3 linked regions of the Cellulophaga sp. L1A9 genome follow. The protein of the gene in region 3 binds, or shares a complex with, the protein of the main gene of each other region. Links are inferred from orthologs where the notes say so. Each region holds a gene or a part of one and is shown on either strand. Other genes may lie near its edges. The genes, in order: tsaB, tsaE and tsaD.

The links.
Region 1: the proteins of tsaD (region 3) and tsaB are in contact, whole or in part, in a solved structure (PDB 4WQ4), measured with the Escherichia coli proteins. The link is inferred for Cellulophaga sp. L1A9 from one-to-one orthologs.
Region 2: the proteins of tsaD (region 3) and tsaE are in contact, whole or in part, in a crystal structure (PDB 6N9A), measured with the Thermotoga maritima proteins. The link is inferred for Cellulophaga sp. L1A9 from one-to-one orthologs. Residues at the interface, in WP_004082750.1 of Thermotoga maritima: Cys10, Asp11, Arg49, His50, Leu82, Gly84, Gly135, Gly136, Glu154, Thr155, Leu156, Asp157, Asp158, Ser159, Glu162, Asp165, Lys166, Arg169, Leu170, Tyr175, Lys213, Thr214, Leu217, Tyr218, Gln221, Arg222, Asn324; in WP_004082108.1 of Thermotoga maritima: Leu37, Gly38, Lys46, Lys57, Val59, Lys60, Ser61, Thr63, Phe64, Thr65, Leu66, Met67, Val69, Pro71, Tyr82, Arg83, Leu84, Asp86, Asp88, Phe89, Asp93, Ile128, Asp130, Glu131, Arg134.

Annotation. Positions count from the first base shown.
Region 1 is NZ_CP047027.1:2,584,469-2,587,601, forward strand. Bases 139-3,108 are described here. They hold tsaB (tRNA (adenosine(37)-N6)-threonylcarbamoyltransferase complex dimerization subunit type 1 TsaB), read left to right. Parts: upstream 139-1,271; coding sequence 1,272-1,946; downstream 1,947-3,108. Other genes in these bases: GQR94_RS11190 (TolC family protein), read left to right, coding at 139-1,177; GQR94_RS11200 (mechanosensitive ion channel family protein), read right to left, coding at 1,949-2,767; GQR94_RS11205 (dodecin family protein), read right to left, coding at 2,956-3,108. Outside these bases: more of GQR94_RS11190, read left to right, coding at 1-138; more of GQR94_RS11205, read right to left, coding at 3,109-3,133. UniProt on the Escherichia coli protein: Required for the formation of a threonylcarbamoyl group on adenosine at position 37 (t(6)A37) in tRNAs that read codons beginning with adenine.
Region 2 is NZ_CP047027.1:4,934,111-4,937,108, forward strand. The notes cover bases 115-2,949. They hold tsaE (tRNA (adenosine(37)-N6)-threonylcarbamoyltransferase complex ATPase subunit type 1 TsaE), read left to right. Parts: upstream 115-1,242; coding sequence 1,243-1,656; downstream 1,657-2,949. Other genes in these bases: GQR94_RS21770 (hypothetical protein), read right to left, coding at 115-734; GQR94_RS21780 (hypothetical protein), read left to right, coding at 2,132-2,662; GQR94_RS21785 (alanine dehydrogenase), read left to right, coding at 2,735-2,949. Outside these bases: more of GQR94_RS21770, read right to left, coding at 1-114; more of GQR94_RS21785, read left to right, coding at 2,950-2,998. UniProt on the Escherichia coli protein: Required for the formation of a threonylcarbamoyl group on adenosine at position 37 (t(6)A37) in tRNAs that read codons beginning with adenine.
Region 3 is NZ_CP047027.1:3,554,809-3,557,931, reverse strand. What follows is about bases 139-3,098. They hold tsaD (tRNA (adenosine(37)-N6)-threonylcarbamoyltransferase complex transferase subunit TsaD), read left to right. Parts: upstream 139-1,079; coding sequence 1,080-2,117; downstream 2,118-3,098. Other genes in these bases: GQR94_RS15750 (16S rRNA (uracil(1498)-N(3))-methyltransferase), read left to right, coding at 2,469-3,098; GQR94_RS15755 (TfoX/Sxy family protein), read left to right, coding at 2,117-2,455; GQR94_RS15765 (translocation/assembly module TamB domain-containing protein), read right to left, coding at 139-941. Also shown: more of GQR94_RS15765, read right to left, coding at 1-138; more of GQR94_RS15750, read left to right, coding at 3,099-3,123.

The sequences.
Region 1 (3,133 bases), 970 kb from region 3 along the record:
AGGTGATTTCTTGCCAGATTTAAATGCATCGAGTACCTTGTCTAGTAATACAGGTTTCTCTATTAATCCAACGAATAATTTACCAACGAATACCACTACGTTTAATGTTAGCGGAAGTTTGTCGTCTAACATAACATTGTTTAATGGTTTAAGGAATGTACATCGTTATAATCGTGCAAAATTAAATGCTATTTCCTTTCAATATCGTTTAGATGATTTAAAGGACGATATTCGTTTAAGTGTAGTAAATGCTTATCTGCAGGTATTGTCTAACAAAGAGTCTTTAATTGTCTTTAAAGCGCAATATTCAGTTACGCAACAAGACTTATTGCGTACAAAAGAATTAGTAGATGCTGGTGTGGTGGCACGTGGAGATTTACTGCAAATTGAAGCAACTGCAGCTACGCAAGAACAACAAATCGTAAACGCTGAAAATCTAATTTTAATTTCCAGAATTAATTTAGCACAATTATTACAAATTACCGATTACGAAAACTTTGATATTGCGGATGAAACTTTTGAGATTCCACCGTCAGAAGTTTTAACAAACACACCTAGAGTAATTTACGAGAAAGCGTTAACGTTTAGGAATGATATTAAATTTTCAGAAATGGATATTGAATTAGCCGAAAAAGATCTTAAAATTAGTAAAGGAGCATTACTTCCCACACTAAGCGGTTTTTTTAATTATGGCTCTAGATATTCTGATGCTACACAACTTTTAGATGGAACCAATAATCTTTATAACCCATCTTTTAAGGATCAACTTTGGATTTTTGACGGTTTGGCTTATGGAGCGCAATTAAGCATTCCTATATTTAATGGCTTTACTGTAAAAAACAATATTAAACGATCAAAAATAGGTGTAGACCGCGCAAAAAATCAATTAGAACAAGATAAATTAGCGTTGGAGACTACCGTTAATCAGGCTTATGTTGATGTAACGAGTTTTTCTAAGGCCTATGAAGCAGCGGAAAAAACAGTGGAGGCTAATCGCTTAGCGTTTGAGTATTCTAAAGAGCGTTTTGATGTAGGGTTGATGAATGCTTTTGATTATAGCCAAGCACAATCTAGAGTAGATGATGCAGAGGCCCAGTTAGTACGTACCAAGTATGATTATATTTTAAGGCTTAAAATTTTAGAATTTTATTTTGGAATACCTATTACGTTAGATTAAAAGAGAGACAAAACAATAGAGTAGAAGATTCATAATTCATTATGGATCTTTTTTTGTTTTAAATTTCGTAGTTGCATGTATCTTTGCAAGTATTATGGCAATACTTTTAAATTTAGAAACAGCAACTACAAATTGTTCCGTAAGCATTGCGGATAATGGAACGCTTTTAGCAATCAAGGAGTTTGACAGCGCAGATTATTCTCATGCAGAACAATTGCATGTATTCATAGAAGAGGCTTTAGAAATGGCGTCATTGAATTTAAAGGATTTAGAAGGTATAGCGGTAAGTAAAGGACCTGGGTCGTATACTGGCTTGCGTATAGGTGTTTCTGCGGCAAAAGGCTTGTGTTTTGCACTAGATCTTCCTTTGATCGCGATTCCTACGTTAGAAAGCATGGCTTGTCAAGCCAATACCAATGAGGTAAGTTTTGTGATTCCTGTTTTAGATGCGCGCCGTATGGAAGTGTACTCTAGTGTTTTTAATCAAAATTTAGAGGAGATTAGAGAAACCAAAGCTGAAATTATTGATGAAAATTCATTTCAGGATTATGCAGTAAAAGGTAAGGTGCTAATTTTAGGGAATGGAGCTCAGAAGTGTAAAGAGACTTTAATTCACCCTAATTTTAGTTTTGATACTACAGTAGTGCCTTCAGCAAAAGAAATGGCAATGCTCTCCTATAAAAAGTTCAAAGAAAACAACGTTGAGAATGTTGCTTACTTTGAACCTTATTATTTAAAAGACTTTATTCTACTAAAGAAGAAAGCTTAAATTTATTTGTTATACTGAACCACTTGTGGGAATGGAATTTCAATACCTTCTGCATCAAACCTAAGTTTTGTTTCTTCCATTACGTAGAAGTGTGCTTCCCAGAAATCTGAATTCTTAGCCCAGAAACGCAAGGTAAGATTTACAGAGCTTTCTGCCAGTTCATCCACATAAACTGCAGGAGCAGGATCCTCAAAAATAGTTTCGTAATCCGCACAAATTTTTAAAAGAATTTCTTTTGCTTTTTTCAAATCTGAACCATATCCTATACCAATAGAAATTTTATCTCTACGGGTTTCTTGAGCATTATAATTAGTAATGTTGTTGTTGGATAATTGCCCATTAGGAACAATTACAATTTGATTTCCGAAGGTGCTTAATTTGGTAGTGAATATCGATATTTCTTTTACGGTACCATCTACGCCTTGAGCAGCAATAAAATCGCCAACTTTAAAAGGCTTAAATATTAGAATTAATACTCCGCCGGCAAAATTTGCTAGAGAACCTTGCAGTGCTAAACCAATAGCAAGTCCCGCAGCACCAATTATAGCCACTAAAGAAGAAGATTGCACGCCTAATTGCGTAATAACAAGAACAAATAAGGTTATTTTTAATCCAATGCTTATAAGGCTTTGTAAGAAGCTTTCTAAAGAGGGATCATAATCTTGTTTTATGAAAAATTTACGGACCATTTTATTGACTACTTTAATCAGCCATAAACCAATTATAAAGATCACTATAGCAAGAATTAAATTAGGGAGTGCAGCCCAGATCCAATTAATGGCATTATCTATATGTTCTTGATAATCTGTAAGTTTTTCCATAGTACTGTTTTAATATATTGTAATTTATTTGTCTTGGCAAAGTAACTTAATAGAAGTTTAAAATCCTATCATATCGTTGTATTACGGCAAAAGTTGTCTTATTAGCGTCATTTATACGGTTCATGTAATTTCAAAGCATAAAAAAAGCGCATAAAATGCGCTTTTAATACTATTATTTAAAATAGGTACTATTTTATTTCAAAGGTGATTTTTACATTCACTCTAAAATCTTTTACTTCGCCGTCTTCTACAGAAGCACTTTGCTCGTTAACGTATACAGAACGAATATTTTTCACACTTTTTGATGCTTGAGCTACTGCTTTTTTAGTTGCATCTTCCCAGCTTTTTTCTGAATTTGCTAATACT
Region 2 (2,998 bases), 1.4 Mb from region 3 along the record:
TTCAACTGACTAAAGTAATCTTCTTTGTCTAGAGTATTCTTGTCATTTCTGAGAAGTAATAATTCTTTGATTAATCCATGCTCATTATTTCCCAAAACAGTAAGTTGTGTTAGTACCTCCTGAACCTCTTCTTCTATATCTTCATTTAAAACATCGTTCTTACTCTTATATTTTATAATTTGGTTTAACAATATAAAAGTCAGTATTACAGGAATCATTATGGGCAATGATGTTAATAACTCATGCTCATCTAATTTAGTATTAGAATTATCTAAAATTGTAAACATTTGAAATACCACAACAATTAGGTTTATAAATATACCCCACTTCAAAATATTATTAGTGGTGTAAAACCAGGTAGCCAAAAGTACTATATAGAAGAGTTTAGTAAAAAAATAATACCCAAAGAGTTTTACATGCGCAAACCCTGTGTTGTAATGAAATGTTCCTAATCGCAAAATTCCATCAAGATCATCAGGAATAAAATTATAGATATATAGCATACAAGGAGTTAAAACCACTAGAACAGCTATAAAATAACCTGTTTTACCGTTTGATTTATTTCCATGTTTAAACAATGGTAATTTATTATTGTATAATAGATGCATTTCTAATTTCCTAACTTCTTCAATAAGCGTATTTTTCTCGTTTATGGAAGTTGTTTTAGCTGCTTTATCAGTGAGCCATCGGCTCTTTAAATCAAATATTCTTTTCTCTTTAAAATTAGTTTTCAATAATTTTAACATATCATAGGTCAATATTTGAATAAACGTGACTTTAAATATTTTAGATCTCCTATATACAAGGTGCAATAAAATACTGTAACAAACACCTAAGCCACAGCCCACAAAATAAATGTTCTGTTCAACCTCTAATTCTTGGACAATAATTTGATTTAATTGAAATACAAAATAAATGATTGTTGGAAGTATTAAACACCTCCACCAATTTGATATTGTTAGAAACCAAATACTAAGTATTACAATGACATAAAATTTCCCAAATAAGAAATAGATTAAATATTCTGCATTTTTAAAATGTTGAATTTCATAGGAAAAAAACCATAAATCTAATATCGTAGTTCTTGGAAACAATAAATATATATACAGTAAAACCGGTAAACAAAATACCAAAATAGCCAAAAGTAAATTCAGCTTTAATAATTTCTTAGGTATAATTTTCAATAGGGAACTTTTTTGCCATAAATATATACCTTAAAATTGTATGTTCTAAAAATATGATATGAATAAGGAATATAGACAAGAGGAAATTAAAGAAATAGCGAAATTAATTATTGAAAACTCGCCTTCAAAAAAAATATGTTTTCATGGCGAAATGGGTGCAGGTAAAACAACTTTAATAAAAGCTATTGTAAAAGAACTTGGCGGCCATGGAGAAGCAAGCAGTCCTACTTTTGGAATTGTCAATGAATATAGTGATGCTCAAAACAATACTCTAGCGTATCATTTTGATTTTTACAGATTAAATGACGAATCTGAAGCCTTAGATTTTGGCGTGGAAGATTACCTGTATTCCAATCATTGGGTTTTTATGGAATGGCCAGACAAAATTGGTAGTTTAATTCCAGAAGATGCTACTCACCTCTCTATTTCTATACTAGATACAAGCACCAGAATGCTTCAAATTCCGTCTTAATACCTTTCGCTATACTCATGCCCAATATGCAAAAAAATAAGTACATCGCTTAGGCCTTGTTTTTGTTATGTTTTTTCCGTTAAAAAAAATTTTATCGACAATGTGTAGGTTTTTAATGTTAAAATACTTAATTTAACATTGTGAGAAGATATTTAATTAGGTGTTTTCTTACATTTAAATCAAAATCAAATAAAAACCAACTAAATTTATTTTACGATGAACACAAAAAAATCCCTCCTAGCAATCGCAGCAATCGCATTATTCGCATTATCTTCTTGTACTTCTACAAGTTCAACTGATGATGATAAATTATATGAGATAAACTCAGTCGATAAGGCCGAAATCAAAATTCTTCCTCAAGGATAAAAATTAAATTATTTCGTTAAAGCAACTCAATTTTATTGAGTTGCTTTTTTGTATACAATATTTTCAAATATTTAAAGTTTAAAGTACTATCCTAGTACTAGAGACATTTATGAGCACCGAAAAAAAAAAAATTAGAAAAAAATTACTAATCGAAGGTTTGCTAGCTTTATTCATCTCACTATCAGTCTTATTCTTTTACAGCTACAAGTATTTACCTTCAAGCCCAGATATAAAAACTTGGAATTTCTTAGGAGTTCCAATAACTCAAAATGGTTATGGTAACATAAAAATTGCCGTTTGGTATTATTTAAATAAAATAATACCATTATACCTATTAACTATTTGGTTTATAACTTGCAAAAACTGGTGGTACCATGCTATTTTAATCCCAATTGCCATGTATGCTTTCCAATTATTTTCTTCTATTTATGGTGAGTCTTTAAAAGTTGACGAAAACGAATTGCTTTATTTATTGGGCGTCTGTATGATTATCATACCCATAGTATATTTTATTCGCGTAAAATTATTTGATAAACATGTACACGGCATAGATCTAGATGCTATTGATGCAGAACTAAAAGAATATAAGGAAAGAGAACGCCTGCAAAAAGAAAAAGACCTAAAGGGTAAAAAGTTGTAAATTTGCTTTTACTATTATTTTAATAGTGCTAGTTTGTCAATTTTCATTGACTAATTTTTATATTTACAGCAAATGGATAAACCAACGTCGCCCTTTAGCAAACAACAGTTACTTCCGCAAGAAGAAACCCTTGAAGTATTACGCCAAAAAGGAGAACTCTTCATTGGAATTCCTAAAGAAAATCAATACCAAGAAAAACGTATTTGCTTAACTCCCGATGCCGTAAATGCGATTACCGCAAACGGACATCGCGTACTTTTGGAAGCAGGAGCTGGCGAAGGGGCTAATTTTACAGATATAGAATACACCAATGCAGGTGCAGAAATTACTAGAGAT
Region 3 (3,123 bases):
TGAAAATAACTACTCGATACGTTCTTTATTTGCGCCTCCATTACAAATGGATTATCGCTCTTAAATAAATTTTTGAAATTAAAATCTCCACGCACTCCTGTATTGTCTGAAGTAAGGAATAAATCATCTAAGCTTAAATCATTTAAAACACCACTAAAATGAGAAGAAAAATAAGCCTCTTTATTTCTTCCAAATTCATTATACAAATGGTTTATTTCATTAAACGAGAGTTTGGAGTCTACGAAGTCTGCCGTGAATTTCACTTTATTCACAAAGTCTAAGAAATCACCAGGCCCATAATCCATTATTAAATTCCCTTTCAATTCTGATTCAGTAGATTTTATTTCTAAGGCATCGAAGGTCATTTGTTCTTTCGTATACTTAAAAGAAGTAGCCATATGTTCTACCTGTAAGTCCCGTTTACTTTTAAATGAAAGGTTTTTAATATTTGTGGTGACCTCTGGACCTAGTATTTTTAATTCTTCCGCATCAATACTTAGATCCGTAAAATTTAAAACAGCAGGACTTTCTAGATTTTCATCTATAAAAGTGAATTTACTATTCTCGATAAGTACGTCTGTAGCTGTAAATAAAAAAGGTGGTGTTCCCGGATCTCTTGGTTTACCATCATCGAGTTTTGCTATAAAAACATTGATATTGGAAGTGGTTTCACCTTTATAGGTTTTTAGCTTAAAGTTAAGGTCATCTATCGTAATGGCACCAAACTCCAAATTACCATTAATTAAGTTTCTAATACTCAAAATTGAAGTATTTAGCTTCTTAACGTAAAAAAGTGTGTCTTTTTGATAATCTTTAATATACACCCCTTTTAAATCAGTATCCCAAGTAATAAAAGAAACTTTGAGCTTATCTAGAGAAATATCTGTTTTATAGGTGTCATTGATAGACTTGGTAACCTTTGCGGCTAATGAGGTTTGCACTATCGGAAGCGAAAAAACAAGCGTCGTCAAAACACAGATAATAAAAATTACCAGCAGGAAGCGAACTATTATTTTACCCAGTTTTTTGATAGGACTATTATGTTTTATCTTTGCACTCCAATTATTATTCCAATTTGCATGGAAAACGAAACAATTTATATACTTGCCATTGAGTCTTCTTGTGATGACACATCTGCTGCTGTTTTACACAACAACAAAAGACTCAGTAACGTAGTAGCAACCCAAAAAATTCATGAAGAATATGGCGGTGTTGTTCCCGAACTTGCGTCAAGAGCACACCAACAAAACATAGTTCCCGTAGTTCATCAAGCGTTAGCTAAGGCAAATATCGATAAAAAACAGTTATCCGCCATAGCTTTTACACGCGGACCTGGACTTATGGGCTCATTATTAGTAGGAACCTCTTTTGCAAAGTCATTAGCACTGGGTTTAAACATCCCATTAATTGAGGTAAATCATATGCAAGCGCATATTTTAGCGCATTTTATTGAAGAAGAAAACAGCAAAAAACCAAGCTTTCCTTTTTTAGCAATGACCATCAGTGGTGGGCATACTCAAATTGTTCTTGTTCGCGATTATTTTGATATGGAAATTTTAGGACAAACTCTTGATGATGCCGTTGGCGAAGCCTTTGACAAATCTGCCAAAATTCTAGGCTTGCCATATCCTGGCGGCCCATTAATTGATAAGTATGCGCAATTAGGAAATCCTAAAGCATTCCCGTTTCCCAAACCCAAAGTAGGCGGACTCAATTTTAGTTTCAGTGGCTTAAAAACTAGTATTCTTTACTTCTGCCAAAAACAGGTAAAAGAAAACCCTAATTTCTTAATAGAAAATAGAGATGATATTTGTGCTTCTATACAATATACCATAATAGATATTTTAATGTCTAAGCTTAAAAAAGCAGTAAAGGAAACTGGCGTAAAAAGTATAGCTATTGGCGGCGGAGTTTCTGCAAACTCGGGCATCCGAAAAGCACTTGTTGAAGCAGAACAAAAATATGGCTGGAAAACCTACATTCCTAAATTTGAATATTGCACAGATAATGCCGCAATGATTGGTATTGTTGGGTATTTAAAATATAAAGAGAAGATGTTTTCTAATCAACATATCAGTGCAAAAGCCCGTTATGTGCTTACGGAGTCTGAAAAATAATGGCTTATAATGAACAACTCTCTAAACGTATTGAAGCTTCCTTCAGGTGTTTTCCAAAGGAGATCTCTGAAGCAATCACACAAAAAAGAATGTTTGGGGGTGTTGTTTTTCTATACCAAGGAAAGATGGCAATAGGTGTTATCAAACAAGATCTAATGGTACGAGTTATTTCTTCAAAAATGGATGAGATCATGAAAAAAGAAGCAGTACGCCTTATGGACTTCACAAAGAAACCTGCCAAAGAATATATTTATGTAAGCTCAAAAGGTCTAAGGACTGAAGAAGAATTACAATTTTACATCGAACTTGGTTTAGAACACGCGCTAACTAAAATCTAATACACCCAAAAGCATGCAACTTTTTTACAATCCAGATATAAGTCAAGATATCCCCGAGTTTATTTTTCCAACAGAAGAGAGCAAACATATTGTAAAAGTACTCCGAAAAAAAGAGGGCGACTTATTACATCTCACCAATGGAAAAGGATATCTTTTTGAAGCTGAAATTTTACGCGCAGATTTACGTAAATGCGCTGTAAAAATAACCAAAGAAACCTACTATAAAAAAAACAGTCCAGCGTTACATTTAGTAGTAGCACCTACAAAAATGAATGACCGTTATGAATGGTTTTTAGAGAAAGCTACAGAAATTGGCATCACAGAAATAACACCTATTATTTGTGATAATTCAGAACGCAAAGTTTTAAAACTAGACCGCATGGAAAAGGTCTTGCAATCTGCCATGAAGCAATCGTTACAGTATCATCTGCCAAAATTAAACGAACCCATTAGCGCTAAAACATTTATAACACAAAACAATCCCAACACCAACAAAGAGCAACAATTCTTTATAGCACATTGTGAAGAAACTGAAAAAATAGATCTAAAAGAGCGATTAACTCCTGGCAGTAATGCGTTGATACTTATTGGTCCTGAAGGAGATTTTAGTACGCCTGAAATAGAATTAGCCTTAAATTTAGGCTACACACCTGTTTCTTTAGGAGAAA